Regions from separate parts of the Caldibacillus sp. 210928-DFI.2.18 genome, predicted to be linked through region 3. Evidence: riboswitches for the same ligand, from Rfam matches in the RefSeq annotation. Region 3 holds a riboswitch; each other region holds the start of a gene.
The links. A riboswitch is a leader RNA that binds a small molecule or an ion and turns the genes downstream of it on or off. The one in region 3 is predicted to bind S-adenosylmethionine.

Region 1: linked by a shared signal. The riboswitch ahead of LIZ98_RS09365 (hypothetical protein) and the one ahead of LIZ98_RS01705 (phosphoadenylyl-sulfate reductase) in region 3 are both predicted to bind S-adenosylmethionine.
Region 2: linked by a shared signal. The riboswitch ahead of LIZ98_RS05815 (methionine biosynthesis PLP-dependent protein) and the one ahead of LIZ98_RS01705 (phosphoadenylyl-sulfate reductase) in region 3 are both predicted to bind S-adenosylmethionine.
Region 4: linked by a shared signal. The riboswitch ahead of LIZ98_RS10750 (bifunctional homocysteine S-methyltransferase/methylenetetrahydrofolate reductase) and the one ahead of LIZ98_RS01705 (phosphoadenylyl-sulfate reductase) in region 3 are both predicted to bind S-adenosylmethionine.

Annotation. Positions count from the first base shown of each region.
Region 1 is NZ_JAJCHL010000036.1:22,243-29,925, reverse strand. It holds gene LIZ98_RS09385 (YitT family protein) at 1-752, shown strand, start outside; gene speB (agmatinase) at 1,164-2,024, opposite strand; gene speE (polyamine aminopropyltransferase) at 2,014-2,868, opposite strand; gene LIZ98_RS09370 (aminotransferase class I/II-fold pyridoxal phosphate-dependent enzyme) at 2,877-4,376, opposite strand; gene LIZ98_RS09365 (hypothetical protein) at 4,376-4,720, opposite strand; SAM riboswitch class I at 4,812-4,935, opposite strand; gene LIZ98_RS09360 (gamma carbonic anhydrase family protein) at 5,235-5,762, shown strand; gene LIZ98_RS09355 (hypothetical protein) at 5,884-6,174, opposite strand; gene LIZ98_RS09350 (VUT family protein) at 6,284-6,832, opposite strand; gene queC (7-cyano-7-deazaguanine synthase QueC) at 7,035-7,683, opposite strand, start outside.
Region 2 is NZ_JAJCHL010000017.1:35,497-43,179, forward strand. It holds gene LIZ98_RS05800 (methyl-accepting chemotaxis protein) at 1-64, shown strand, start outside; gene LIZ98_RS05805 (Gfo/Idh/MocA family protein) at 774-1,760, opposite strand; gene LIZ98_RS05810 (Cof-type HAD-IIB family hydrolase) at 2,103-2,948, shown strand; SAM riboswitch class I at 3,342-3,447, shown strand; gene LIZ98_RS05815 (methionine biosynthesis PLP-dependent protein) at 3,531-4,652, shown strand; gene metC (cystathionine beta-lyase) at 4,649-5,857, shown strand; gene LIZ98_RS05825 (energy-coupling factor transporter transmembrane component T family protein) at 6,043-6,873, opposite strand; gene LIZ98_RS05830 (ABC transporter ATP-binding protein) at 6,863-7,683, opposite strand, start outside.
Region 3 is NZ_JAJCHL010000003.1:51,580-59,262, forward strand. It holds gene cysI (assimilatory sulfite reductase (NADPH) hemoprotein subunit) at 1-262, opposite strand, end outside; gene LIZ98_RS01700 (assimilatory sulfite reductase (NADPH) flavoprotein subunit) at 283-2,121, opposite strand; gene LIZ98_RS01705 (phosphoadenylyl-sulfate reductase) at 2,391-3,116, opposite strand; SAM riboswitch class I at 3,185-3,285, opposite strand; gene LIZ98_RS01710 (ATP-grasp domain-containing protein) at 3,369-4,229, opposite strand; gene LIZ98_RS01715 (ATP-grasp domain-containing protein) at 4,222-5,118, opposite strand; gene hisC (histidinol-phosphate transaminase) at 5,345-6,418, shown strand; gene LIZ98_RS01725 (EAL domain-containing protein) at 6,624-7,683, shown strand, end outside.
Region 4 is NZ_JAJCHL010000046.1:14,609-22,291, reverse strand. It holds gene metH (methionine synthase) at 1-1,503, opposite strand, end outside; gene LIZ98_RS10750 (bifunctional homocysteine S-methyltransferase/methylenetetrahydrofolate reductase) at 1,496-3,355, opposite strand; SAM riboswitch class I at 3,415-3,527, opposite strand; gene LIZ98_RS10745 (FMN-dependent NADH-azoreductase) at 3,832-4,452, shown strand; gene LIZ98_RS17985 (hypothetical protein) at 4,511-4,639, shown strand; gene LIZ98_RS10740 (cation diffusion facilitator family transporter) at 4,736-5,680, opposite strand; gene LIZ98_RS10735 (ArsR/SmtB family transcription factor) at 5,839-6,165, opposite strand; gene LIZ98_RS10730 (acyl-[acyl-carrier-protein] thioesterase) at 6,357-7,112, shown strand; gene LIZ98_RS10725 (YqhV family protein) at 7,178-7,444, opposite strand; gene splB (spore photoproduct lyase) at 7,577-7,683, opposite strand, start outside.

The DNA of each region.
Region 1 (7,683 bases), on a different contig from region 3:
CCATACCGGCAGGGTTATTATCCGGCGGGGTAAGCGGTTTTTCCCAATTACTCAACCATTTTATTCCTATTAACGTCGGTGTTTATTATTTCCTTTTAAATATACCATTACTGATCTTAGGGTATATTTATCTGGGCAAAAAATTTAGCTTCTATACAATATTAGCAACAAGTTTAGTTTCGTTTTTCTTATTAATAGTCCCGATTAAACATATTTGGACGGATGATCCTTTACTATCTGCTATTTTCGGTGGGGTTTTAAATGCGGTCGGTTGTGGTCTTGTTCTCCGTCGCGGCGGTTCGGAAGGCGGTTTTGATATATTATCACGGGTGATTGCAAAATATCGTAATATCACAGTCGGAAAGTCAAACTTAATTATTAATACAATTATTGTTATTTTATCCGGCTTTATTTTTAATAGCGAAATTGCCTTGTACACCATTATATCGTTTTATTCATCCATGAAAACTTATAATATTATCTTAAACCACGTTGATCGCATCTCATTATTGATTATTACAGATAAAGGGAAAGAAGTGAACGAGGCGATTACAAAAGAACTTCATCGAGGGACGACAATGTGGAATGCAAGCGGTGGCTATACCCAAAAGGACAAAACAGTGTTGTATTGTGTTATCATGAAAGGTGAAATGCATCAATTAAAACAAATTGTGAAATCAGCAGATCCAAAATCATTTGTCAGCATTATTTCAACGCAAAACGTAATTGGTCGGTTTCATCAGATTTGGTAAAGAAAACTCGGCAACTGTCGAACCTCTAGGCGAGAGCAGAGTCATAGTCAGCGAAAAAATATTATCGCTTGCGAGGTAATGCTACTGAAGCCTCTCTAGTTCACCGAAAAAATATAAAATGTCCCGCAATAAGCGAATTCGTATATTTGCCGGACATTTTTGCATTTTAAACGTAAAAAAATACGTCTTTCATAGATGGCCCATTTTGAGTAAGCCGAAAAAATATCTGAACCAAAAACAGAATAAAAGACATAACATATTAGCCAACGTCAACATGTTATGTCTTTAACATTCTTTTTTCCCACCATAACGGCGAGACAAGCCCCCATATCAAGATACTTCATTTAAAAAGGTGGGATAAACAGCCCGTTCAACTAACCATTAGTAAGGAATGAAGAACCTCCCACGTATTTATTTCCCTAATGTCAATAACATTTCCCGAACGGTTTTACATGCCACTGCAGTTGATGCGCCTGAAGGGTCATATGGTGGTGATAACTCAACCACGTCTGCCGCAACAATTTGGTTCAATTTTTGCATATGCCCAATTGCATCTAATAAATCACGATATGAAATTCCACCCGGTTCCGGTGTTCCAGTGCCGGGAAAAATGCCCGGATCAAGAACATCAAGATCAATCGTAATATAAACAGGCACATTAGCTAATTCGTCCATCTTTTCCGCAAATGTTTCAAGAGAAAATTTTTCCAAATATGTATGTTCTTTTGCCCATTCAAATTCTTCTTTTAAACCGGAGCGAATCCCGAATTGGAAAATCCGACCGTCACCGAGAAACCCATGACAATTGCGAATGACTGAAGCGTGGGACAGTTTTTCACCTAAATAATGTTCACGTAGATCGGTATGCGCATCAATATGGATCAAATGTAAGTCCGAATATTTTTCATATGCTGCTTTAATTGAAGAAAGACTAACAAGGTGTTCTCCCCCTACCATTAGAAATTTCTTCCCATCAGTTAAAACGCCCCGGCTATATTCAAAAATAATATCCATTACCTTTTCGGTATTTCCAAATGGCAAGTCTAAGTCCCCACCGTCAAAAACAGCTATATTCTCCAAATCCCGATCCAAATATGGTGAATAAGTTTCCAAACCATATGAATCCGTACGAATTGCCTGCATTGCAAAACGGGTACCCGGACGGAAACTCGTTGTTCCGTCAAAAGGTACCCCGAACAAAACAAGGCTTGCTTCTTCATAAGATTTATCACAACCGATAAAAGTACTTATATTCATTTTTTTATTCCCCATCTACTAGTGCCTCCCTTACGTAATTCGGCAAACAAAACGCCCCGCGGTGGAGTTCGGTATTGTAATATTTTGTTTGAATCTTAAATTTTTTCCAATCTTCCGCGTGTAAATCTAGCAACGGATCGTACACCTTTGAAGCAAAGCCGAATAACCAGTGACCGGAAGGATATGTCGGCATATGGTACTGATAAACATGCGTAATAGGAAAAATATGTTTAATCTTTTTGTGTGCCCTTTTCATATTTTCTGCATATTCAGTAAAATATGGTGACTCATGCTGATTAATTAAGATTCCATCATTTCTTAATACTCGATAACATTCTTGATAAAATTCGATTGTAAAAAGACCTTCTCCTACAGAAATCGGATCAGTGGAATCAACAAGAATTAAATCAAACGACGCATCGGGTGCTTTTTTCACATAAGCCAAACCATCCTCGAATTTCAAGGTCATTCGCGGCTCTTCCTCGATCCCGCCGGCAGTAACAGGTAAATACTTTTGACACAGTCGAAAAACACGTTCATCAATTTCAACCATGACCACTTTTTCCACTGATTTGTACCCTAAAACTTCACGAGCCGTACCGCCATCACCGCCACCGATGATTAGAACTCGTTTTATATTTAGGTTTGTGGCGAATGCGGGGTGAACAATCATCTCGTGGTAAATAAATTCATCTTTTTCATTTACCATCATCAAACCATCTAAAGTGAAAAATGTGCCAAACTCCTTACCCTTATAAAAATCAATTTGTTGGAAAGGTGTTTTTTCACTATAAATTTTCTCATCGTAAGCAATGGAAAATTTGCATTCATCGCTCCACGATTCCGTGTACCAATTCATTTATGACATCATTCCTTCACAACTTTAATATGGTTTGCCTCTTTTGCTTCAGTTAATACACTCCCGATTGTTTGACAGTAATAATGATATTGATTGAGCACCTCGTTGGAAATTAATTCTCCCGGTATAACAAGAGGAATACCCGGCGGATAAATCATCAATGTATCCGCACTTATCCGTCCAACAGCTTGATCAATCGGTATAGATTCTTGCTCAGCATAAAAAGCATCGCGCGGAACAAGAACTAATTTATTTACTTCACTTGTTGTGACGTGAGTAGAAATGATCGTTGCATGTTTTCCATACTTTTTCTCAATATCCTTCAAGGCAAAAACTAGTTTGTCGATGGATTCTTTCGTGTCGAACGAGCTAATCACAGCCATAATGACATATCCTTCAGCCAATTCCATTTGAATGCCGTATTCTTCTTTTAAAATTGTGTAGACATCAAAGCCGGTAAAACCAATTCCATTTACACGGATAACAAGTTTTGTCCAATCATATGATTGTTGGAAATATTTCTCCACGTAGGCTTCTTTTAATACTTCATAGTTCGAATTTGCTTCAATGGACAGAACAGCATCCATTACAATCGGTTTTAATTCCCTATACCGCTTTTTTCCAAACAGAACCATCTCTCTTCGTGCCACATCCAAAGAACTCATTAACAAATAGTTCGCACTTGTTGTTTGTAACATATTCACTATTTTTTGCATACGTTCCGGAGCAATTCGGTTCCCTTTTAATAATAGTAATGAACTTTGGGTTAAGGAACCCCCTGTTTTATGCATGCTAACGGTAACTGCATCAGCTCCGGCTGTAAGAGGATCGATATAGTCATCAGGCATAAAAGCCAAGTGAGCACCATGAGCACTGTCGACAAGAACTGTTACACCCCGTTCGTGGGCGAGTTCACAAATTTCCACCAATTCATTCATTGCACCAAAATAGGTTGGATATGTGACAAGGATTGCTTTCGTTTCCGTATTTTCATTTAATGCCTTTCTTACATTTTTAACAGACACACCGTGGGCAATCCCAAAATGCAAGTCGACTTCGGGTTGAATAAATATCGGTTTTGCCCCGCTCAAAATTATTCCATTCATAACGGATTTATGACAATTTCTCGGTACAAGAAGCGTTTCACCCGGTTTTACTGCTGCTAAAATCATGGCAATAATACCAATTGTCGTACCGTTAACTAAAAAATAAGCATGATCGGCTCCAAATGCATCAGCCGCTAATTCCTGGGCTTCTTTGATTACCGATTGGGGATGGCTTAACAGATCAAGTTCTTTCATTGAGTTGACGTCCATCCGCATTGTCATATCCCCGAGAACCATTCGTAACGGGTTCATTTGTGCCCCCATTTTGTGACCCGGGACATCAAATGGTATAACATCTCTTCTGGCATATTGAACTAGTGTTTGAAATAAGGGCATTTGATTGTGATCTAATTTAGGCGCTGCTTTTATCAACGGTTGTTCAAATTCCAATAGTTTGTTCATCATCGGCAGCCACCACTAACATTAAGTGTAGTAAGCACCTTGTTGGACTCCATTGCCCTATTAGAAAATTGCTCATGTACCTTACAAGTTCCCTCTACGATTCCGCAAAGTTCATTTGTATATCCTTTATCAATGAGTGCAGCGCAGGTAATTTGTACAGTATCATGGACAGCTGTTGCCATATTTTCCCTGCTCGCATGAGTTGTACTTGTTAGTAAAAACACTTCATAAGCTGGTTTTATAAACTGTTTTTGAAGGAAAGTTGAATCCCGCCCTGCATCAGGTATTTGATTCTGATATCCTTCTATTGCAGATTCCGATATGAATAAAAATTTCTCTGCCAATATTAACCACTCCTAACACAATTTTTTTGTTTAGGCATAAAAAAAGCTCTCCAAAGGCAAGGAAAGCTTCGATTAATATCAGCTGCTTATCCTCTTATTGCTCACAAAATGTACTCATTTTGTGCTCAGGTTGGGCACCCAATATTTAGTTCTGTGAACCAAACTGGTTTGCCACCGTATCTTAGACCCCTCGTCTCAACGGCTATTAATAAGAGAGAAACTTTTATTTATGCTGGAATAATAATAAAGGATTTAAAAAGACATGTCAATTTATTTTGGAAATGTCTTAATAAAATTTTTTTGCACGTTTATAGGTTTACCATAAGCTCCAAGAAAGTAAACATTTCTATAAATCAAATACGAATGGCGCAATATTCTTTGTCCTCATAGATATATTTATCAAATATTTTGTAAATTCTTTTCAAATGACCTTTTTGGGTGCAACCCTTAAAAATTTATCAAATTATTGATAAAATAGTAATATACAAATCTTTCATATAATGGAGGCAAAACTATGTTAATTCCTTATAAAGGAAAAACACCAAATGTTCATGATAGTGTTTTTATTGCTCCGGGGGCATATTTAATTGGTGATGTAACAATAGGAAAGGAAAGTTCCGTATGGTTTAATGCCGTTTTACGCGGTGATGAAGGGCCCATCATTATCGGAGAAAAATGCAGTATTCAAGATAATGTAACCATCCATCTTTATGAAGATCATCCGACCATCATTAAAGACGGTGTAACAGTAGGACATAATGTAATTTTACATGGCTGTAAGATTGGAAGCAACACAATTGTAGGTATGGGGTCAACTATTTTAGATGATGCTGAAATCGGTGAACAATGTATTATCGGTGCGAATACATTGATAACCGGCGGAAAAAAAATCCCTCCCCGCTCGCTGGTGGTCGGCTCTCCCGGAAAAGTTGTCCGTGAATTGTCAGATTATGATTTCATGTTAATTCAAGGTTCAATTGAAGTTTACGTACAAAAAGGGAAGGAGTACATTGATATTCTTTCCCAATTAAAAAATAAATAAGAAAGAACGGTTGCTAAAGATACGTACTGTTAACGGGATTAATAAAAATGTACTTGTATTCACTTCAAATAGGGGCATCCGTTTATAAAAAACTTTCCGGGACTGCCCCTATAGGTCGTTTCTATTTAAAACTTGATCGAAATCCGTCTATTAATAAGAGAATTGCTGTAATAATGTGAAGGGCCATTCCGAGAAATGGAATCCAACCTAAACAGGATGTAATAATCCCTAACACACTTCCATGAAAAGATCTTTTTTCCATTATTGAAAATATGAGCGTAATGATATGCAAAACAAACATGATTCCGAGCGGTGCCCAAGCCATACTAAAAATAATGGCTCCCCCTAAAATCGGTATTCCCCAAAAAGCTTCCAAGCCACCCGTAATCAATTTTAATATTGTAGAAACCATAACATTTAATCTCCTCTCACTGCCAGAACAGTATTATTTGTATTATACGATCTATTCATGGAAAGGATTCAAAATTTGATGGAAATCTGGTGGATTTTATGACTCGCCGTTAAGAATGGGATAAAATCAATGCTCGGAAACGGGAATTTTTTACCATAAGAGAAAGCAAAATTGCCCCACAGCCTTGCATGATCGTTTTTACAATCACTTGACCAATAATCGCTGCCGGTACTGCTTCCCAAGGAATAAAGCCGGCACCAAGCGGACTTAAACCAATTATGATAAAAACAACTGAATCGAATAATCCACCAACAAGCCCGCTGTATAACACCCGCCAACTCATCGGTAATTTTAAGCGCGAATAAATTTCGGTATCCGTCGACTCGGCGATAAGAAATGATAAAGCTGAAGCCATCACAATCCATAAGGTGTCACCTAAGAGATAAGATGAAACAGCAGACAATATCAGGGCAATAAGTATTAACAGATACGTTTTTCCCTTGCCATATTTATTTTGAACTAAGTCACGGAAAATAAATGTAGCTCCGATTAAAAAAGTACCCCACGGAATATGAAACATTCCTATTTGAACCGGTTGAAATCTGGCTGTAATAACATTCGCCAACACAATAAACATTAAATACAAAATGACTCTCATTAACATCATAACTCCTCATTATTTACTGGTAATCTTTCATAAACTGGCTAAATAAAAAACTACAACGCATGAAAGAGAGAATTTCTCAGGAATTTCGCTGATGACTTGCAACCTTTCTAGGCCAACGAATTTCTATGGTATGTAAGTTCGTAAAATCCGGTTTTAGGAATAATCAGTTGTGATTTCCACAACAACTTTCTTTTTAAATAGCCGTTGAAACATTCGCCTTCATCTGCATATATTTTTCATAACCTTGACGACGTAATTGACAAGCCGGACATTTTCCACAACTATCACCAATTATTCCCTCATAACAAGTTAATGTTCTCTCCTTAATTAATTTAAGAACATTTAAATCATCAGCCATTTTCCAAGTGGCAGCTTTATCCAACCACATTAATGGTGTGTGGATGACAAATTCTTGCCCCATGGCCAAATTAATGGTTACATTCAACGACTTCACAAACACATCGCGGCAATCCGGGTAACCGCTAAAATCCGTTTCACAAACACCGGTGACTAAATGTTTCGCACCGATTTGCTGAGCCAAAATTGCAGCCATTGACAGGAAAATCAAATTTCTACCGGGAACAAAAGACGATGGCAACTCCCCACTCTTTCCGGCTTTTACGTCGATGTCCATTCTCGTTAAAGCACTCGGAGACAGCTGATTTAATAAGTTCATATCGAGAATATGGTGCTTAACCTTTAATTCTTCGGCAATAGATTTGGCACACTCGATTTCTTTTTTATGACGCTGATTATAATCAAAGGTTACCGCTTCTACATTTTGAAACGTATTGAGAGCCCAAAATAGACAGGTGGTGCTATCTTGCCCCCCACTAAATACA
Region 2 (7,683 bases), on a different contig from region 3:
TGCAGAAGAGCTAAGCCGTCGTTCAAAAGAAATGGAACAAAACTTGGTGAAATACCAAATATAGTTCTATTGATTGCAGTTCTTGTAATTTTTGGGGAAAATTGTGAATCCTTTTCGTTGATTAAACATTTTCAACAAGATGAGAGAAAAATAGAACACCGCAACAGAAATCAGATAGAACACAATTTCATTCACATCCCTGATTGACACGTTAAAAACTTAACAAATAGTTGGGTGGAAAATGGGCGAAAACCGATAACCATGACCTTAATTTGGGCTTTTCATTCCATTCGTTGACCTTTAGATATACACAATAGTCCCTCATTAAAGGGACTATTTTTGACAAAAGCAAATGCACGATGGGCTCGCAATTTTAGTGAAAAATTAGTATCAAATCATAAAGTATGGCTAAGCGATCACCATTCAACGTTAGACAACTTAAAAAAGATCCAAGATAATGTCATTTATGAAATGAGACAGAACTATATTTCAACGACAGAACACAAAAAAACCATATACTAGAAAGATTAGTTTATGACATTTAGCCCGTCCTTGAATCCTAAATTTCTCAATGCTTGAAGCCATGATAAAAAGTGTGAAATATCTTAGAATGGGGTGTCCAAGACCATTTCAAGAGGATTCCACAAATACTTATCAAGGAAAATGTCCCATATACAAATATATTTCAAAGCAGGGGATCCATTCAATGATTCCCTGCATATGATGTTTTCATTTAACAAACGGAATTCTAGGCTAATCCGAGAAAATTCCTCTTAATTCCGGTCAGCCGGAAAGACTAAGCCGATTTGCTTCCTTGCCCGTTCCATCAATTTGCTTGTAGTCAAAGAATTGGCATATGTATTGATTTGCGATTCCGTCTTGTTTTCTTTAATGAGCTCAATAAATTCCTTTGCTTCATAATACATGGTATTTTCGACTTGTGGGCGGCTAATATCTTCAACGGTTCCATCGTTATAATGAATCTCAACTTTTGATGGCGTTGAAATTTTATCAATAACAATGGTTCCTTTTTCCCCTTGAATCTCAGATGGAATGAATGAGTTGGAAATTTTTGAGAAAGAGACAACCCCTTCCATTTCCGGATAGGAGAAAATGACCGTTCCCTCCCCATCGACACCGGATTCGAGCATATATGCATTAGCACGCAGATCCGTTGGTTCGCCAAACAACGCTACCATCGGATAAATGCAATACACGCCAATGTCCATTAATGAGCCATTGGAAAAAGCCGGATTAAAAGCATTTAGCACAATTCCCTCTTTATATTTATCATAACGTGATGAATACTGGCAAAAATTTGCAAAGTAACGGCGTACCGTACCGATTTTATGTAAATTTTCTTTGATACTTACAAAACTTGGGACAAAAGTTGTTTTTAACGCCTCCATGAAAACCACACCATGGGCTTTTGCCGTCTGAACGATTGCTTCTGCTTCTTTTACATTGGAAGCGAGTGGCTTTTCACAAATGACATGTTTTCCATGTTGCAAAAATAGAATCGATTGTTCTGCGTGAAGTGAGTTTGGACTGGCAATATAAACTGCATCAAGGACATCACTCTTTGCCATTGTTTCTAAATCGGTAAAAATATTGGTTACGTCAAATTTTGCTGCAAACGCTTTTGCCCTCTCTTCGGTACGTGAATATACAGCTACAAGCGAAAAATCCTCTATATTAGAAGCTGCATCAATAAATTTTTCGGTAATCCAATTGGTTCCGATAATTCCAAAACGAATCATAAAAATACCTCCATTATATCATTGTGATTAATTTCATAATAACATATTTAAGGCTAGAAGTGGAAAGAGTGAAAGATAGAACAGCTATGAGGAGTAAATTTATTAATCTCTGGTAGTATTGTGGAAATACGACTTATCCACAATTAGTAGAATTTTCCATTTGAATTTATCCACATTAAAGGTCAAAAACAACCAAATTTGCTTATTTTTTTAAAAAATGTGGATAACTTATTATGTTGTGTCGTGGACTGAAGATAGAAACGGAAAAAACGACAAATAGTATGGTAAAATAAAGGTGGCAGCTGTTTTATTAATTCGAAAAAGGATGCAAGGAGGAACACGATGAAACTTATTGCAATCGATATGGATGGTACCCTTTTTTCTAACAATCATACAATCAGCGAAAACAATTGTCATGCTATTTTAAAAGCTCAAAGACAGGGTCATATCGTTACCTTTTGTTCAGGCCGCGCCTTACACGATATTCAAGAAATTATAAAAAAGATAAACCTCGAAGCACCTATTATTGCCGGAAACGGAGCTGTTGTTTTTCATAACAAAATCTTACAAACACTAACAATCCCTGTACATATATTGAAAAAAATTATGGACATATTTAATGATTTTCAATTATATTATGAAATTTATACAAATAAAGGTATTTTCATTGATAAAACACGAAAAGAATATTTGTATGCGGAACTGAATCGGTTAAAAGATGACCCTGTTTTCGGACCAATGGTTGAACAAATGGTTCAAGTTCAAAATGACCAAAATCATTTATTAACTGTCTCAGATTTTAGTGAGCTAAATTTTTCAATGTTAGATCCGTATAAAATGTATACTGTCAGTTTGGATGAGAAAAAACTAAATCATTTGCAACAGCGGCTTTCTGAACGTGATGATATTTCAATCACAAACGGCAGCCATTTAACCGTTGAGGTAGGAAATAAACAGGTAAGTAAAGGAAATGCCCTTCTTTTCCTCGCAAATTACTTTCAAATTCCACAAGCAGATACTGTCGCAATCGGGGATAATCTGAATGACTTATCGATGTTCAAAGCTGCCGGAACAAGCATTGCTATGGGGAATGCCACTGATTTTGTAAAAAGTCATGCGAATTTTGAAACAAAAACGAATGATGATGATGGCGTGGCCTATGCTTTAGAAAAGTTTGTACTTTCATAAACGGTAAATTTAGAGATGCGCCAAACTGTCCATGAGGGTCGGTTTATTGGATATTTTTTAAAAAAGGAGCACCATTCTGTCCATAAAACTTACTTTATTAGACACTTTTGTGGAATATGCGCTTCAAACTGTCCATGATAGCCGTTCTATTGGACTTTTTTCCAAAAAACGAGTATGAAACTGTCCATAAGGGGCAGTCTATTAGACAGTTTTTTAACAAAGGAGCACCATTCTGTCCATAAGGGCCGCCACGTTGGTTTCCTATAGATACGTATATTATTAATGAACTATTCCCATATAAATTATGTGCATGCTATGATTTTTCCCTTGATTATTTTAAAAAGTTATTGTAAATTAGAATAAATAAAATCATTTATGGAACTGAATATTGCAATCTTATCAAGAGAGGTTGAGGGACTGGCCCGATGACGCCTCAGCAACCAGTCATTTTTTGACCACGGTGCTAATTCCAGCAGGTGAAATACCTGAAAGATAAGAAGAAACTTTACAATCATCGGGGCTTCTTCTTATAGAAGTCCTTTTTATTTTCCAAAAATGTAGGGATACGAGGAGGAATCAAGCTTGGCAAATCAACATATTCAAACAAAATTAGTACAAATCGGAAATCGAAGTGAACATACAACCGGGGCTGTTAATCCACCCATCTATTTATCCACAGCCTATCGTCATGAAGGAATTGGTTTATCCACAGGGTATGATTATACACGGACAAAAAATCCAACACGTGCCTTATTAGAGGAGAGTTTTGCAAAATTAGAAGAAGGAGATCAGGCTTTTGCCTGTAGTTCGGGGATGGCGGCTATTCAGCTCGTCCTCTCCCTTTTTCAAAAAGATGATGAACTTCTTAGCTTTAATGACCTATACGGCGGAACTTACCGATTGTTCAATCAATACGAAAAATCGTATGGAATCAAAACCAGCTATGTGAAAGTGAATGATTACAACGGGTTGGAAGATGCAATCACAGAAAAAACAAAAGCGATTTACATAGAAACACCAACAAATCCGTTAATGATTGAAACAGATATTGAAAAAGTTGCCCACATTGCCAAAAAACATCACTTGCTTTTCATTGTGGATAACACCTTTCTAACCCCCTATTTGCAAAAACCGATTGTGGATGGGGCCGACATTGTCATTCATAGTGCGACAAAATATATTGGCGGTCATAATGATGTCCTGGCCGGATTTGTTGTTGCAAAGGGACAGGAAATTTGTGAACAGCTTGCGACAAATCATAATGCGGCCGGCGCGGTTTTATCCCCTCTTGACAGTTGGCTGTTAATTCGCGGCTTAAAAACCTTAGCTTTACGTATGGAAGCACATCAAAACAATGCAAAACAGGTAGTCGAATTTTTAAATAACAGACCTGAAGTGACCGATGTTCTCTACCCAAATAGAGGTGGCATGGTGTCGTTTCGATTGGCAAAAGAAGAATGGGTTGACCCCTTTTTAAGAAGTTTGAAATTGATTACCTTTGCCGAAAGTCTCGGTGGGGTTGAAAGTTTTATTACCTATCCGGCTACCCAAACCCATGCCGATATTCCGCTACAAACCCGGATAAAAAACGGTGTCGATAATCGCTTATTACGGTTTTCGGTCGGTATTGAACATATTGAAGATTTGAAGGCGGATTTGGAAAATGCATTGGTGGCATTACGTAAGGGGGCAAGTGAACGATGAACAAAAAAAATTATGGATTTGAAACAAAACTAATTTCCCAAGATCGTTATATTGATGGCAAAACAGGAGCAGTAAATCCACCTGTCTACTATTCTTCCACTTTTCATCAAGAACAATTCGATTCGTTTGGTCCTTTTGACTATACCCGTTCAGGAAATCCAACCCGAAAAGTGTTGGAAGATACCATTGCCGAACTGGAAGGCGGTGTTCAAGGTTTTGCCTTTGCATCCGGAATGGCCGCTATTTCCTCTGCCTTCATGCTGCTATCATCCGGGGATCATGTCATCATTTCCGAAGATGTGTATGGCGGAACGTTTCGCATGGTCACAAAAGTACTAACGAAATTTCAAATTCAACATACTTTTGTTGATATGACGGATTTAGATGCAGTGGCCGGCGCTTTTCGGCCCAATACGAAAGTTGTCTATGTGGAAACCCCGTCCAATCCGTTACTCCATATTACAGATATTAGAGGTGTTGTCAAATTAGCAAAAGCCCACAATTGTCTTGTATATATCGACAATACATTCATGACACCCCTTCATCAAAGGCCGCTTGAATTAGGTGCGGACATTGTCTTACACAGTGCCACAAAATTTTTAGCCGGGCATAGTGATGTTGTTGCAGGCTTGGCGGTGGTAAAAGATAAAGCATTGGCTGATCAATTGTATTTTATTCAAAATTCATTTGGTGCCGTTTTAGGGATTCCGGATTGTTGGGCTTTGCTCAGGGGCATGAAAACTTTGAGCGTGCGGATGAAACAGTCTTCAGAATCAGCACAGGTAATTGCTGAGTTTTTGCAAAATCATCCGCTCGTGGAAGAAGTGTTTTACCCGGGACTTGCCACACATGCGGGACATGAAATTCATTTGGGGCAGGCGGATAGTGCCGGAGCTGTATTGTCATTCAGATTGCCTAACAAAGACATTGCCAAGGCTTTTGTGGAGAACCTTGAAATCCCGGTATTTGCTGTTAGCTTAGGAGCGGTCGAATCGATTCTTTCTTACCCGGCGACGATGTCCCATGCGGCGATGGACCAAGAAGAACGGGAAAAACGCGGGATTACTGACGGTTTGTTACGACTTTCGGTAGGATTGGAAGATTGTGAGGATTTGGTTGCTGATCTTGCACAGGCACTCGAAATAGCAGAGCGAGCGGTTGGAGCGGGAACTGTAGCGGCTCGAACGGTTGGGAGATTTATATAAAGTTTTTATCTCGGGTTGATTGCTGTTTGGGGCATTTTTAATCTTTGGCATTGTAAGAAAAAATTGCAACCCGGGGCCGGGGTAGCGAGTTAACACCCCGGGGTTGTAATTTTATAGATTGCCTTATCAATCCAAACTAGATTCGAAAGCTTGTCATAGATTTTCATCCCAAAAATACAATTACTTTAACTAAACGGATTGTAAAACCGGCTGCCGTCATGGTAGGTAATCAGTAAGGTTGCAATTAGCAGCAAAACGAACAAAATAATTGCTGTGTAATCCCGTTTCTGAAAAGGGCGGGCATTGTACCACGTTCTTTTTTTCTTTTTCCCGAATCCACGCAGTTCCATTGCATTACTGATTATTTCAATTTTTTCAAGACTTGACAAAATTAATGGTGCCAAGACGGCTGATGCGTTCTTTACCCGCTTAAGGAATTTCTCATTTTTTGACATATCAAGTCCGCGGGCTTGTTGTGCTTTGGCGATATTACGGAAATCCCGCTGAACATCGGGAATATAGCGTAAAGCAAGGGATACAGCGTAAGCAATCCGGTAGCTTACACCAATCCGATTTAAAGAAGCGGCAAATTCACTTGGGTGTGTTGTTACAATAAACAATAGCGCCGCCGGTATAACAGTCAAATATTTTAATGTAATATTCAGTTGGTAAAACAGTTGCTCCAACGTCATATTGTATCTACCGGCAAATTCAACCAACACATGACTTGTCCCGTAAATTTTAACCCCTTCTTGCGGTGAAAAAAGATAAATAGCGATATTATTAATCAGTAAGAATACGAGAATAAAAATTAACACAAATAAAATATCTCGCAACCGAATTTTAGAAACGTAAAAAATAACTAAACTCGCAATAAATAAAAACAAAAGAATCCGGGTGTCATAGGTCAACATGGCCGCCGTTGACCATAGGATAAAACAAACTAATTTCGTCGCACCTGTCAAGCGATGAATCGGGGAAGTTCGGTCAATATAGCTAAGCATTTCATTTGCCATGGTTTCGTCCCTCCCGATCATAAGCAATAAATCGTTCCACAAATTTTATCGGATCTGTAAAACCGGTTTTTGTCGCCAATTCAAAAAGTGATGTTTCTTTCAAGTTTGCCTGTTCAATTAATTGCGGATCAGATAAAATCCGGACACTTTGATCATCGGCGATTTTTCTTCCGTCACACAAAACGATGGCCCGATCCGTATATTCCAGCATTAAATGCATGTCATGGGTTATCAATAAAATCGTGAGTCCGTTTCGATTGAGTTCCATTAAAAACTCCATAATATCGGTATAATGGCGGAAATCTTGGCCCGCTGTCGGTTCATCCAAAATAATCAACTCCGGCTGCAACACCAAAATCGATGCGATGGTTACTCGCTTTTTTTGGCCAAAACTGAGAGCAGAAATCGGCCAATTACGAAACGGGTACAGTCCGCATATTTTCAGCGTTTCCTCCACCCGCTCACGTATCTCAGCTTCCAGTACACCTCTGGCAACAAGCCCCAGTGCCACCTCATCGAAAATCATATGTTTGGAGATCATATGGTTTGGATTTTGCAAAACCATACCAATCTTTAAAGATCGTTCTGTTATCGATTCATTGGTAATATCTTGACCTGAGAAAATAATTTTTCCGGCATTTGGTGTTTCAAAGCCGCAAATCAATTTCGAAATAGTTGATTTTCCCGCACCGTTTTTGCCGACAATACTAACCATTTCCCCCTTATTTATTGTAAAAGATACATCGTGAACCGTTTCTTTTTTTGGTGTATAGCCAAATGAAACCCGGTTTAATTCAAGAATCGGCTCAG
Region 3 (7,683 bases):
GCTTTGGGGTTGCCAGTCCCCCGGGCATCCGCACACGAATCATGAACTGATAGTCCGGTTCCAATTTTTTTCGGCGGCGTTCATCTCTCACATCGCGGTCGTCTTGTTGATAGCTTCCATGAAATTTTAATAATTGATTATCATCGGGCGAAATGGCTCCGGTGATCGGGTCCTTTAATCCTTCCGCAATTGTCCCTCGCAAATAATTACTCTCCCGTTTAATCCGCTCATTATCACTAAGTTTTGTTTTATTTTGTTCCATGCTATGTCGCCTCCCCTGTTTTAGTAAACATCTCGCTGGTAACGCTTTTGTTTTCGCATTTGATCGAGATAAACAGCGGCTTGTTCACTAGTCAAACCACCCTCTTTTTCTAAAATCGTCAGGATCGTTTGATGAACATCGCGAGCCATATGCTTTTCATCTCCACACACATAAACAACAGCCCCCTCTTCCAGCCATTGATAAAATTCTTTCCTTTTTTCAAGCATTCGGTGTTGGACATAAACTTTTTCCGCCTGATCCCGCGAAAAAGCAACATCCATTTTCGTTAACACCCCATTTTTTAACCATTTTTGCCATTCAACTTGATATAAGAAGTCTGAGGAGAAATGTTGATCACCAAAAAATAACCAACTTTTCCCTGTAATTCCTTCTGCTTCACGCTCTTGCAAAAATGCCCGAAATGGTGCCACACCTGTTCCCGGCCCGATCATAATAATTGGTGTATCCGGGTTACTTGGCAGTTTAAAGTTTGGATTTTGATCCACATAGATTGGCAACATATCGCCAGGTTGAATCCGCTCGGCAATTTGAGAGGAACATACACCTTTTCGATTGCGACCATGGGCTTGGAAACGGACGGTACTGATGGTGAGATGTACTTCATCCGGAGTTGCTTTTAAGCTGCTGGCAATGGAATACTGGCGCGCCGGCAATTTTCTTAGAATATGAATAAAATCAACGGGTTTAAGTTGTACCGGTCGAAAATCCCGGACAAAATCAAGTAAATCCCGACCATCTAAATAAGCTTTTACTTTTTCTTCATTGCCCGGTGCTGCAAGTTTCTTTAACTCTTCATTATGAAACAGTTCAGCTGCCGCCTGAATAAATGATTTCGTTAGTCTAGTAATCTCAAATTTGGAGAGCAAGGCTTTTCGCAATGAATAAATATCACCTTCCTCGTTAATTTGCACCGATTCTTCCGGGTTCCATCCGAGTTCATTGATTAAACTGTCAACAAGTTCCGGATCATTTTCCGGTAAGATGGCTAAACTGTCTCCCGGCTCAAAAGTCAGACCGGAATCTTCCAACGATAACACAAGGTGGCGGGTTTCTTTATTCGAACCACGACCATTTAAACTAATATTTTCAAGTACTTCAGCCGGATAAGGATTCTTTTTCGAATAAACCGACTGTTTTTCCTCCAACAGAGTAGCCGCCGCTTGCTTTTCCGAAACAGATATGGCCGATGCATTTGCATTGCTTGTTTCATGTAAGACGGCAACTACTCCGCTCATCCATTGTTCTGCCGGATCCTCAAAATCAACATCACAATCAACCCTTGGATAGAGCCGTTCTCCTCCTAATTCTTCCAAACGTTTGTCAAAGTCCTTCCCGGTTTGACAGAAAAATTCGTATGACTCGTCACCTAATGCAAGCACAGAAAATCGGACATTTTCTAATTTTGGTGCCCGCTTACTATGTAAAAATTCATAAAAAGACCGGGCATTTTCCGGGGGCTCCCCTTCCCCATGGGTACTCGTGATGATTAATAAATCTTGAACTTTCTTCAAATTTTGCGGTTTAAAGTCGTCCATCGAAAATGATTGCACCGGTAATTGTTTTGCTTGTAATTTTTCAACAATCGTACTTGCCAACGATTGCCCATTGCCCGTTTCAGAACCAAACAGTACGGTTACTTCACGAGTTTGAATGGATTGTTCCATTTTCGGGGCAGCTGTTTGATCAACTTGCACGCTTTGTTCATGCCCGGCAATGAACGGGAAGGACAGGAACCCGCACAACCATATTTTTTGTGCTTCGGTTAATGTCGGGATTAACCTGTTCAAATATTCTCGTTGTTCTTCATTAAATGGGCTGTTATTCACGTTAAATTGCAAAACGTTTCACCTCATCATTTCTTATGTTACAATCTATAAAACAGTATTCATATTAAAATAGTATGTTTTTAAATTATGATTATCCAACTTTGCGACAAATGAACCGGGTCTTTATTTGGATTTTTCAATTTTGCAACAAATCCAATCGGTCCTCCATTCGGTTCCCCATTTTGTTTCAAAGAACCGGATCTTTAATTCTGGTTTCCCAATTTTCCAACAAATTAATTTAGTCCCAATTTGATTCCCATTTTGTTTCAATGAACCGGTCCTCAATTCGCCGGGGTATGTAGACCGCATTCTATTTTATTAAAACCGGCCCATCTTCCGGCACGTTGATTATTTGGATCTGTAACCGGCAATGTGCACGGCTCACAACCAATGCTCGGGTATCCTTGATCATGTAAAATATTATATGGCAACTCATTTTGACGGATATATGACCAAACATCTTCCCAAGTCCAGTATATTAATGGACAAATTTTAATAGATTTAAATCTTTCGTCCTTATTGACAAAATCTGTATTCTTTCTGCTTGGAGACTGTTCCCTGCGAAGTCCGGAAATCCAAGCCGGGACTCCATACAAAACTTCTTCCAACGGCCTTATTTTTCGCAAAAAACAACATAAATCAGGCTCTGTTTTCCACAACTCCTGTCCGTACTTTTTTGCTTGTTCCTCCAAAGTCAGCTTCGGTTTTTTTAGTTGAATATTTAAACTCGGGTATTTGATTTTTACTTTTTCAATCAATTCATATGTTTCCTTAAAATGAACGCCGGTATCGAGAAAAACAATCGTTGCTTCCGGTTGAACTTTTGCAATCAGATCCACTAAGACAATTCCCTCTGCCCCAAAGCTACAGGCGTAAACAACGGAATTTCCATATGTCTCATATGCCCATTGTAAAACAGGCAACGCCCCTTTTGTTTCATCTGTAAACCGTTGATTCTTGAAAGGATCATCTGTAAAGTTATCATATAAAATCCGCTGTTCAATCATCATTTCACCCCTAAAAAAATCCCTTCTTCATTTTGATAAATAAGAAGGGATAGATTTAATCATATTCCTTCTTATCTTCCAGACATTTGTCTGCAGGAGTTGGCACAGTGTTTTTAAACCTGTTGCCGAGGTTTCTTCGGGCCGGTCCCTCCACCTCTCTTGATAAGAATATCATCTTTTCCTATAATTTTAGTATGAATTAAGTTTAAACTGTGTTATTTTAAAAGTCAATAAGTTTTTTGAAAATATGACCTATTTCCCTTTTTGACTCTTTTCTATATAGGCTAAGTACTTGCCGACAACGTCCATATCATAACATTTATACAAAACTCTTGAACCGACCACATCTTCTATTTCATTAAATAAAAAACGTCCCTCTTCATCTAAAATAAAATCAATCCCGACAAAATCAAACTGTGCAAGTTGTGCGATTTTCTTAACCAATCTCTTTTCATCGTCACTCAGTGAATACGGTTCAACCTTCCCACCTAAAGAAAAATTTGCTTTAAAGCTTTTTTCGGAATATCTTTTGACAGCTGCCAAAATTTCGTTTCCCATAACAAACACACGAATGTCAACGCCGGGATTTGTACAAACTTCCTGCAAAATAAACTCGTCACCGGAAAATGCGGCTAGTTTTTCTGTCAATTCCTTTTCGTTAGCAATGAAAAATACTTCTCTTCCTCCGTGTCCGGCAACTGATTTTAAAATGAGCGGAAAATCACCGTCAAACTGCTCAACACAAAAATCATGCCGGTTTCCAATCCAAGTTTTCACAGATTTAATGCCATGTGAGTTGATAAATTGATGGGTTTTCCCTTTATGATTACAAATTTCTGTTATAAAAGCCGAATTAAACACTCGGCACCCCATCTTTTCAAAATGCGTTGCAATGATACTATTCCGGCTCCGATTAATAACAAAATCCGGTGTCGCTAATCGCTTTCTTCTAGCTGCTGCGTAAAATTGTTCATCAATTCCAAGGAAAAGTTCATCCGTCAAAACAAGGTCAATCGTTAACCCCTGTTCCTGTGCCCTTGCGACGAATTGATCCGCAAACCATTGATTTTTCTTATAATCTTCCCGTCCGTAAATCAGTAAACCACTATGCATAACCAATTCTCTCCAATATGTAATCAAAAATATATTCCGACACGTCGATACCGGTGCAATCAAACACATTTTTTATATGGGCATTGGAATTCACTTCACAGATTATCGGTTCATCATTATCACCAAATAAAAGATCAACACCGGAAAAATCCGCTCCCACCGCTTGTGATGCCTTTATGGCCAACTCCTTAAAAGCTTGCGGGGGATCGAACTTTTGCATCATCCCGCCATTTGTTACATTCGCACGAAAATCTTTTTCATTTAGTCTGAGCATGGAAGCTACAACTTGATCCCCAACCACATACAACCGGGCATCTTTTCCGGTACTGGATGAAATAAATTGTTGGTAAAGGTGAGGCCGGTATAGCAGCTGGTGCCTTTTGACGACCAATTCTTCCCGGTTTTTCACTAAATAAACTTGATCCCCAAACGAACCGTATGCTTCCTTTATAACAATCGGATAATCAAATTCCTTTTCCACTCGATCAATAAATTGGTCATTTGGATCTATCGTACCGGGAAACATCATTGGTGAAAATAACGTTTTCGGCATTCGTATTCGTTTATTTGCCAATGTTTGAAATGTAGCGATTTTATCATCACATATTTCAATGGCATTTGCATTATTAAAAAGTTGATAACCTAATCCTTCCAATTGTTTGGCCAGTCGGATATCTTTATCTAAAAATAGGATAAAATCAGGCTGAAACAAACCATCCTTTTTTACATGCAAAGAATTATCCAGGACAAAACTATATATCTCGTTGTTTTTAACCGGTTGTAATTCGATTCCTTTTTTTGCTGCTGCGGATATATACATGTGGTTGATTTCCAAAAATTTTTTAGAAATTAAACCACCGTTGTATATTAACCAACCTTTTTTATTCATAAATACATCACCTTATCTGTTCAAGCCATCTGAAATCATTATATAGAAAAAATACCACAAAGTAATCCGCAAATTTTTACTTGATCGGATGAGCGGATATTTTTTAAAAATATTGACATATATAAATTCAAAACCTATAATCATAAATAACCTGTAACTAATCCTCTGCTGTTGGATCAGTGGAGGTTTATTTTTTAAACGGAATGAAGAGTGAGGGAGAGAATCAGTGAAAAAAAGAATATTGGATTTGCAACCTTATAAGCCGGGGAAATCACCCGAAGATATAAAACGAGAATATAATATTGATAAAGTCATTAAATTGGCTTCAAATGAAAATCCATATGGTTGCTCGCCTCATGTGGAAACTACTGTTTTAAGTTCACTTCATGATACAGCCACCTATCCGGACGGTTATGCAACAGAGCTTAGGAAAAAGGTTTCCGATCATTTACATGTTGATGAAAATCAGTTGTTATTTGGAAGCGGGCTTGATGAAGTTATTCAAATCATCAGCCGTGTTCTTTTATGTGAAGGGGACAATATAATAACAGCCAATGAAACCTTTCCCCAGTACAAACATCATGCGATCATTGAAGGTGCGCAAGTTCGGGAAATCCCACTAGATAACGGTTCTTTCGATTTGGACGGAATGTTTCAAGCGATTGATGATCGTACAAAAATCGTATGGATTTGCAACCCGAATAACCCGAGCGGAACTTATTTAAATGAAGAAACACTGGTGGGGTTTCTGGAAAAAGTTCCCCCGGAAATTGTGGTCGTCCTTGATGAAGCATACTATGAATATGTAACAGCCGATGATTATCCAAATTCTATCCCTTTATTAGCGCATTTTAATCATTTAATCGTTTTACGGACATTTTCGAAAGCTTACGGTCTGGCCGCCTTCCGAATTGGCTATGCAGTCGGCAATGCTCAATTAATTGAAAAAATCAATATTGCCCGGCTCCCGTTCAATACTTCAACATTTGCTCAACAGGCAGCCCTCGCCGCACTTGAAGACCAAGACTTTGTCAAAAAATGTGTCCGGAAAAACGCTGAATGTCTGAGAGATTTTGAACAAACTTTACAGAGACTGAATGTTGAATATTACCCGTCCCAAGCTAACTTTATCTTTGTTCGAATGGCTTCACCAATGGAACTGTTCAACTTTTTCTTGAAAAAAGGTTATATTGTCCGTCCGTTTCCAAACGGGGTTCGAATCACCATAGGGACAAAAGAGCAAAACAAAGAAGTTTTAGCCGCCCTTGAAGATTATGTGAAAGGCCATGTTTTCAACTAGAAAACGAATTTTTGCAATCATATTTTTTGATATAACCGTGCTGCTGATTGGACGATCATTGTATGTCGAGGTTTCCTATTTAACTGTTGAAATTCATTAATATAAATGGACAACCTTATGAATTTTCAGGAAAATTTCGTTTAAGTAGCATCCACCTCCATACTGTAATAAAATGTGTTTATGAGAATACTGCGGAGGTGAGGCCATGGATCCGGTTGAAATTATGTTACATGAAAACCGTGTTGTTCCCTATTACCGTCCCGTCATTAGTGCCGAAACACAATTGGTGGTTGGTTACGAAATTGAAGCATTTTTTCATGAAGAGGATGGTACCGTACAAAGTATTGACTGGTTTTTCAAAGATTTGTCCATTCCTGATGAATTTCGTCTGGAACTAAGTCGCCTTTTACTGGAAAAAGCGATCGAATATCAAATGAAAACAGATCCTTCCATGTACATATTTTTCAATTATGATACGAACTTGCTTATGAAAGATCGAGGCGAATGTTTAGAAAAATTTCTAGACATATATACAAAAAAAGGATTCGATATAAATAAACTAATCATCCAGTTAAAGGAAGAGTTTAAAACAGAAGAAATGGATTCAGTCCGAATTTTGTTCAACTATTTTAAATCAATAGGCATTCGAATCGCTCTTGATGATATCGGTGAACGGAGCGGCAGTTTTGATCGCTTAGCATATTTGAAACCCAGTGTGGTAAAAATTGATGTTGGATTTTTAAAAGATAATGATTCGCCGCATCTATACAGAGATGTACACCATTCACTTTCATTATTATCCCAAAAAATCGGGGCAACTTTAATGTTCAAAAATATATCTACTTACCATCAATTAAATCATGCTTGGCGTAATGGGGGTCGATTTTATCAAGGCAATTACTTAATCAGAAGCGGACAAGAGTATGTTCCCATTGATTGCTGTCAAGAAAAAATGAAAAAAGACTTCCAGTTATTTGTTAATTATGAGCGAAAAAAAATTAAGGCGCAAATGACGTTAACAAATGCAATCAATCAACAATTAAAATCAATTTTAACGTCTATTCATTCGGATGATCCGCTTGATGAAACGATCTTGAAAATCGGAAAGGCATGCTCCGATTATGCATTTCGTGTGTATATATGTAATGAAGAGGGTTTGCAACTTTCCGCCAATGCTGAGAAAGATAATGACGGCAATTGGAGTTTAAAAGAGGAAATCCGTAATAAAAACTGGAGCTGGCGACCGTATTTTTTTGAAAATATCG
Region 4 (7,683 bases), on a different contig from region 3:
AAAAACGAGCGGGTCGAAAATAATATCAGTAGGTGAAATGCCGTATTCATTTACCAAAATATCATATGAACGTTTTGCGACAGTTAATTTTTGCTCCCTCGTTAAAGCCATTCCACTCTCATCAATGGTACCAACAACAACGGCCGCACCAAATTGTTTCATGAGCGGAATTATTTCATGAAATCTTTTCATGCCATCTTCTAAATTTATCGAGTTAATAATCGACTTCCCTTGGATATATTCCAGTGCCCGTTTTGTTACCTGCCAATCGGTTGAATCAATAACTAAAGGAACCTTAACTTTCTTGACAACTTCTTTGATAAACATTTCCATATCATGAAGCTCATCCCGGTCCGGATCAGCAAGACAAACATCAATGACATGGGCTCCGTTTTTCACTTGATTGCGGGCGATTTCAGCCGCTTCTTCATATTTTCCCTCTGAAATCAAACGTTTAAATTTCCTTGATCCGATCACATTCGTCCGCTCACCAACAAATAGCGGTCGCATCGTTTCATCATATCTTAACGGTTCGATACCGGAAACACGATGTTCATGCCGTTTTTCGCCTAACGGTCTCGGTTGAATCTTTGAAAGTACTTTAGCCAATTCACGAATGTGGTCCGGTGTCGTTCCGCAACAACCGCCGGCAATATTTAACCATCCTTTTTCAGCAAAATCTTTTATTTTTTGCGCGAGTGACAGCGGCGTTTCATGGTAATGTCCTTCTTCATCCGGAAGTCCGGCATTCGGATAACAGCTCACGGCAATTTCGGCCATATCAGCTAAAGTCCGGATATGATCCGTCATAAATTCGGGTCCGGTTGCACAGTTGAGTCCCACAGCAAATGGTTTGATATGTTCACTTGATATATAAAAAGCTTCAATATCCTGCCCGGCTAATGTTGTCCCCATTGGTTCGATCGTTCCGGACAGCATAAGCGGAACTTGAATGCCCATTTTTTTTGCCGCTTCCTGTATGCCCAAGAAGGCTGCTTTCACATTTAACATATCTTGACTCGTTTCCAGCAGTAAAAAGTCAACACCACCGGCCAATAAACCTTCTGCTTGAACTTGGTAATTTTCCACTAATTGATAAAAGGTGGCACCACCGGTCACGGATAACGTTTTTGTTGTCGGACCCATTGAACCCGCTACAAAACGGGGCCATTGTTCTGTAGAATATTTTTTTACCGCCTGTACAGCCAATTCCGCACCTATTTTATTAATTTCAAAACTTAAATGACCAAGCCCGTACTCATCAAGAACAAGCGGGGTTCCGCCGAATGTATTTGTTTCGATTATATCCGCACCCGCTTCTAAATAAGCTTCATGAATACTTTTTATCACGAGCGGAGCCGTTATATTCAAGTACTCATTACAGCCATCGTATTCCTCTCCCCCGAAGTCCTCTATGGAAAGTTCTTTTTGCTGAATCATTGTTCCCATTGCTCCATCCAGGATGAGAATCTTTTTTTCCAACTGTCTGTTCAACTTATACACTGGTAATCTCCCTTTCTACTTTCATCTGTTCTTTTTCATGAATGTAATTGATGAGTTCAACAGACATTTGATAATTTAAAAACGGGGTAATCAGATAAATGCCGTGAAAGAGATCAAAGGCGACATCAATCAAATGTTTCGCAATCGCAATCCCTTCCCGCTTCCCTTGTTCTTTATCATTTCCTACCTTTTTCATTTGTTCACGAACGGAATCAGGCAGTTTAATTCCGGGTACTTCATTATGAATGAATTCCGCATTGCGAGTGCTCGTTAACGGCATAATCCCGATATAAATCGGAACATCTAAATGTTTCGTTGCGTCATAGATATTCATAATCAACTCTTCGGAATAAACCGGTTGTGTAATAAAATAATCGGCACCGGAGTGAATTTTCTTTTCTAATCTAGCAACTGATTTTTCAATAATTTTTACATGAGGGTTAAAAGCAGCCGCTACTGTGAAATTTGTTTTTTCTCCTAAAGATGTTCCGGAATAGGATAAACCTTCATTAAATTGCTTAATTAACCGAATTAAGTCAAATGAAGTCAAATCAAAAACCGATGAAGCTCCGGGAAAATCACCAATTTTTGTCGGATCACCGGTTAATGCTAAAATGTCATGGATACCTAACGCATGTAATCCCATTAAATGTGATTGAATACCGATTAAATTCCGGTCCCGGCAAGTTAAATGAACAATCGGGCGGAGATGATAACGATTCTTCACAATTTGAGCACAAGCAACATTACTAATCCGCGGTGATGCCAAAGAATTATCCGCAAGTGTAATTGCGTCAATCTTTGCGTTTTTTAACGCGCTAACCCCTGATAAAAATTGACTCATCGGCAATGTTTTAGGCGGATCAAATTCAACAATAACGGATCTTCTACTTTTTACGATATCAACCAGAGACGGTTCATGAACTTGTTGAATTTGTGTTAATTGAATGGTTGGTTTTTCTTTAATAACTTTTTTCTCAGTGACCGGAGAAAGATTTTTCACCGCCTCAGCCATTGCCCTAATATGTTCGGGTCTTGTGCCGCAACATCCTCCCAATAAACGGACCCCTTCTTTTACGAATTGAATCGCTGCTTCATAAAAGTATTGTTCATCCGACTCATATACTAATTGTCCATCTTCCATTCTTGGCAAACTTCCATTTGGATAAACAGATAAAAATGCACCATTTGGTATAGGGATCTCCTCAAATGATTGAATCATATGGTATGGTCCGAGCCGACAATTCAGTCCAACGATATTTGCGCCAAGATCAATAAGTTGGTTGAAACCTTCCGCCAAAGGAGTCCCGCTTTGCAATACACCCTTTTCATGTAAAGAAACATTTGCCATTATCGGTAAATCTGTTTTCTTTCTTGCTACTTCGAGAACCGCTTTTAATTCATCTAAATCATAATAGGTTTCTAATAAAATTCCGTCAACTTGTTCTTTCAGTAATATGTCCAATTGTTCCTCGAAGCTTTGTAAAATATCATTTGTTGAAAAAATTGCTTTTTGGAAAGTCCGGATCCCGCCGATTGTACCGAGAACATAAACCGGCTTACCGCTTGTCTTTACCGTTTTTTTTGCGATTTCAACTGCTTTTGCGTTAATTTCTTGTACTTCGTTTTCCAATCCGTAACGGGCAAGTTTGATCCGATTTGCTCCATATGTATTGGTTTGAATGATCTTGGCTCCCGCTTCAATATACTCCCGATGAATCCGTTCAATTTCTTGCGGATTTGATACATTTAGTTCTTCAAAACAACGATCAATCCCGTATGAATACAACAGTGTTCCCATAGCGCCGTCCGCTATCAAAATTTGCTTTTCAAGATCTTGTATTAATCCCATTGTGTTCCCCCCAATAGAAAAAAGCCTTCCAAAGAAGAAGACTTTTTTATCTAATCTTCTTCTTATCTTTCGTGCCGAAAAGAAAGCACGTTGGATTTAGCACCGTGGTACCCATAGGTATCCGGTTGCTGAAGCTTCATCGGGCCAGTCCCTCCACTTCTCTTGATAAGAATCATCCATTTACTTTTTCTAATATAAATTACTCTTACTTTAACGAATTTTGATAAAATAATCAATAAAAAAATGAAAACTTCATAAAATATTTTTGTCTTTTTTTGGCCATTCGTCTATTCCAATCTTGTTCAGTCAAAGTCGGTTAGAAACCGGGCAAATAGTTCAAACCAAATTTTTCCTAATAATATTCCTAATTTTCACCCATTATTTCGTTGCAAAAACTTTTGATAAAAATGAACATTGCGCTTATACTACTAATATCAAGTGAAAAAGATAGATTGGTTTCGAGAGGAGAAAAAATAATGGTAAATGTTTTAATTGTCAGGGCACACCCGCTAAATCAAGAAGTTTCTCGGTCTATGAAAGTAACCGATGCCTTCCTTAACGCTTATAAAGAGATACACCCGGACCATAAGATTGAAGATATGAATTTATATCACGTAAACGTCCCTGAGATTGACCGAGACCTGCTTAATGCATGGAATGATTTGAATCAAGGAAAACCTTTTGATTCGTTATCTGATTCCCAACAGCAGAGGGTAAATATGTTCAATTCATATACGGAAGAATTTCTGCAACAAGATAAAATTATTATTGCGAACCCGTTGTGGAACTTAAGTATACCGACACGATTAAAAGCTTGGATTGACTGTATTACCGTGGCCGGGAAAACATTTAAGTATACGGAAACCGGATCGGTCGGTATTGTGAAAGGAAAAAAAGTCCTACATATTCAAGCAAACGGAGGAGTATATAATGGTTCAGACCCGGCCAGCCAATATGTGAAAACGATTTTTACCTTTTTAGGTGTGACCGACTTTCATCAACTATTTGTTGAAGGGATGGACCATAACCCGGAAAAAGCCGATGAAATTGTAGAAAAAGCAGTCGAAAAAGCCCAACAATTGGCGAAAGCTTTTTAGGAATGACTGTTTATTCTCTATTTAGGATGAACAACAAAGATAGATGGAGGTGAGTCTTTTGGTAAAGGACGATCACAATCATAATGACTCCGGATCAAAATATCACGAAACCCATGCCGGACAATTGCCCGATTACGGCGGTAACAGTAAAGAGGAAAAATTGTTAAAAACAACTAAGAAGAAATAACAGTAAAGTGAAACTTCCATCGGTGGGGTTTTTTATCCCACTGATGCCACAAATAAAACGCCTACGATGGCGTTTTATTGTTTTCCAATTGCTTTTTTAATGTTGATGGTGAAGGTGAACTTCATATTGGGTCCTACACATAACTGAATTTTCATGGGGATTTTCACTGTTCTCCATTTGAATGGTGACATGTTGAATCCCTTTATGAGCCAATTCATGTTCAATGTTCCGTAAAATCTTTTGACAATCAGTGATCGATAAATCTCCGTCAACAACAGCATGGCAGGATAGGGCATTGCTCCCGCTCGTAATGCTCCATACATGCAAATCATGAACACTGATTACTCCGGGTATGTTTATCATTGTGTTTACAATGTCATCAATATCAATATTTTGCGGTGTCCCCTCCATTAAGATATGAAGAGAATCCATGGTAACCCGCCGACCACTGTTCAAAACTAAGACGGCAACAATAAGACTGGCAACCGGATCGGCCCAACCCCAACCAAATAGCATAATGAGAATGGCTGCAACAATTGCTCCTATCGAACCTAACATATCGCTTATTACATGCAAAAATGCTGCATGCAAATTTAAATTTTCATGCGTATCACCTTGGCGCATCATAATCCAAGCAACAAGAATATTGACGAATAAACCAATAATCCCGATTACAAACATACCTGTTGACGCAATTTCCGGCGGGTTGGAAAATCTGCCAATTGCCTCATAAATGATAAACACGGCAATCACAATAAGCGTTAGACCATTAAAAAAGGCCGCCAATATTTCCAATCGTTTATATCCGTATGTTTTACTATAATTTGCAACTTTTTCCCCAAAAGTAAATGCTAATAATCCAATCCCCAATGAAATTGAATCGCTTAACATATGACCGGCATCGGAAAGAAGTGCTAAGCTGTTCGTTAATAACCCGCCAATTGCTTCAACAATCATATATCCTGTTATGATCAAAAAACTTATCAATAAGGCTTTTTTATTCCCTGTATGGGAATGGCTATGGCCATGATGGTTTGACATTTTAATCCCCCTACGTATGAAGCATATTTTTTACTTCCAATATATTTATCCATGTTCATATAGGAATGTTCCAGCGAAAAAATTTTTCCTCCGGCCATATTATCCTATCTTAAAAAGAAAAAATGGTCACTGACGAATCTGTGTAAACATAAGACATTTTATTCATGGCGTGCATGTTCAATTGCTTGTTTTAATAAATCCATGACATGGTTATCGTCATAGGAATAATATAAGGTCGTTTTCTCTCGACGGTACTTCACAAGTCGTAAATTTTTTAAAAAACGTAATTGATGGGATACGGTCGATTGTCGTAATCCTAAGATTTTAGCAATTTCATTTACCGCATATTCCTTTTCGAAAAGCAGATTTAGAATCCGAATTCGGGTCGGATCGCTCAATGCTTTAAAGGTCTGTGAAACGACAAATAATGTTTCCTCGTCTAAACCTTTCTCATTCGGTTTCTCGAGTCTTTCATCTTCCCCCATAAAATGATCACCTTCCATATTCTTATATTCATATATTAACATATATTTATATATTAATCCAGTTAAATCCAGATGAACTTTTTCAGTAAGCAAATTTGGTCAGGGATAGCAAATTTTTTATTCATTTGTTACGATAAACTTATACTTCATTACAAACTCCAATAATGGACATATAGAAAAGAGGATTCATTATGGAACAAAATATTCGTTTCCAGTCAAAAATTCATGTTGATTTACGCGATGTTGATTTTACAAAAAAAGTGAAATTAAGCACCCTTTTTAGCTATTTTCAAGATGTCGCAAGTCTGGCCTCAGTCGAATTAGGTTATGGAATTGAACAACTGGAAAGCCAATTTGGGGTAAGTTGGGTCTTAATTCGAATTCGTGTTGAAATTACCCGAATGCCGGAATGGGACGAGAAAATAACAATTGAGACTTGGCCGTTAGAACCTAAACGAATCGAATTTGAAAGAGATTATCTTGTCCGTGACGCCAATGGAGAAGTCATCATCCGGGCGGTTTCGGTCTGGGTATTAATGGATATCCATCAACGGAGACTGAAACGCAATGATGCAATTGGCATTCATTATCCAAGTGTCATTAAAGAAAGAGCTCTTGAGAAAAAACTGGGGAAATTGAATGGCTATGGACATCTTGAAAAAGTATATCAAAAAGTAATCGGGTATAGTGATGTAGATTTTAACGGACATTTAAACAATTCCAGATATGTTGACTATGCAATGGATTGTTTTCCGATTGAAAATCACCGGCAATTTGAAGTAAAGGCGATTGAAGTAAATTTTATTAATGAAGCCTTACCGGGCGATACCATCACATTGTTTCGTGATGTATCAGAATCCCGTGAAAACAAAATTTATATCGAAGGTCAAAAGGGAGAATCCGGAAATACTGTTTTTAAAGCGACAGTAGAAATAAGCGAAAGATAATTCGTCCATCTTTTGAAATGAGGCTCTTTATTTTATTAGGGAGCCTCATCACTATGATTTTCTTTCTAGCCACTCTTTACTCCATACAGAATAAAGGCAATTCCGATAAATACCCAAATAATTTTTGTAAAAGAAATTTTATCTGCCATCCCGATTAAACCAATGGACGTTGTCGTAATTAAAATAAGCGGTCCGATCAATGCTAAAGAGCTATTGACAACTAAAGCTTTCTCTACATTGTTTAACTTCAAAATAATTAGTGCAACTAATATTTCTAAGGATCCGGAAAAAATGCGTAAAAATGCCATCCCTAAAATTGCCTTTTCGAACATTTGAAACATGTTCTGCCCTCCTTTACCTAACTATAAAATGTATATGAAGCAGTAGGAAAAAGAAGGACAAGTTTTTATTCGCCATAAAACAATAAAGTGCGGGATAACGGTTTTGTCTTTACCATAAATATATTATGTAAAATATTCCAGCTTTGCTTCCGGAAAAAACTTTTTCATATATGCATGTAAATGTTTCTGAATTTCTAATTGCTCATCATCTTTGTATACATATTTGCCTA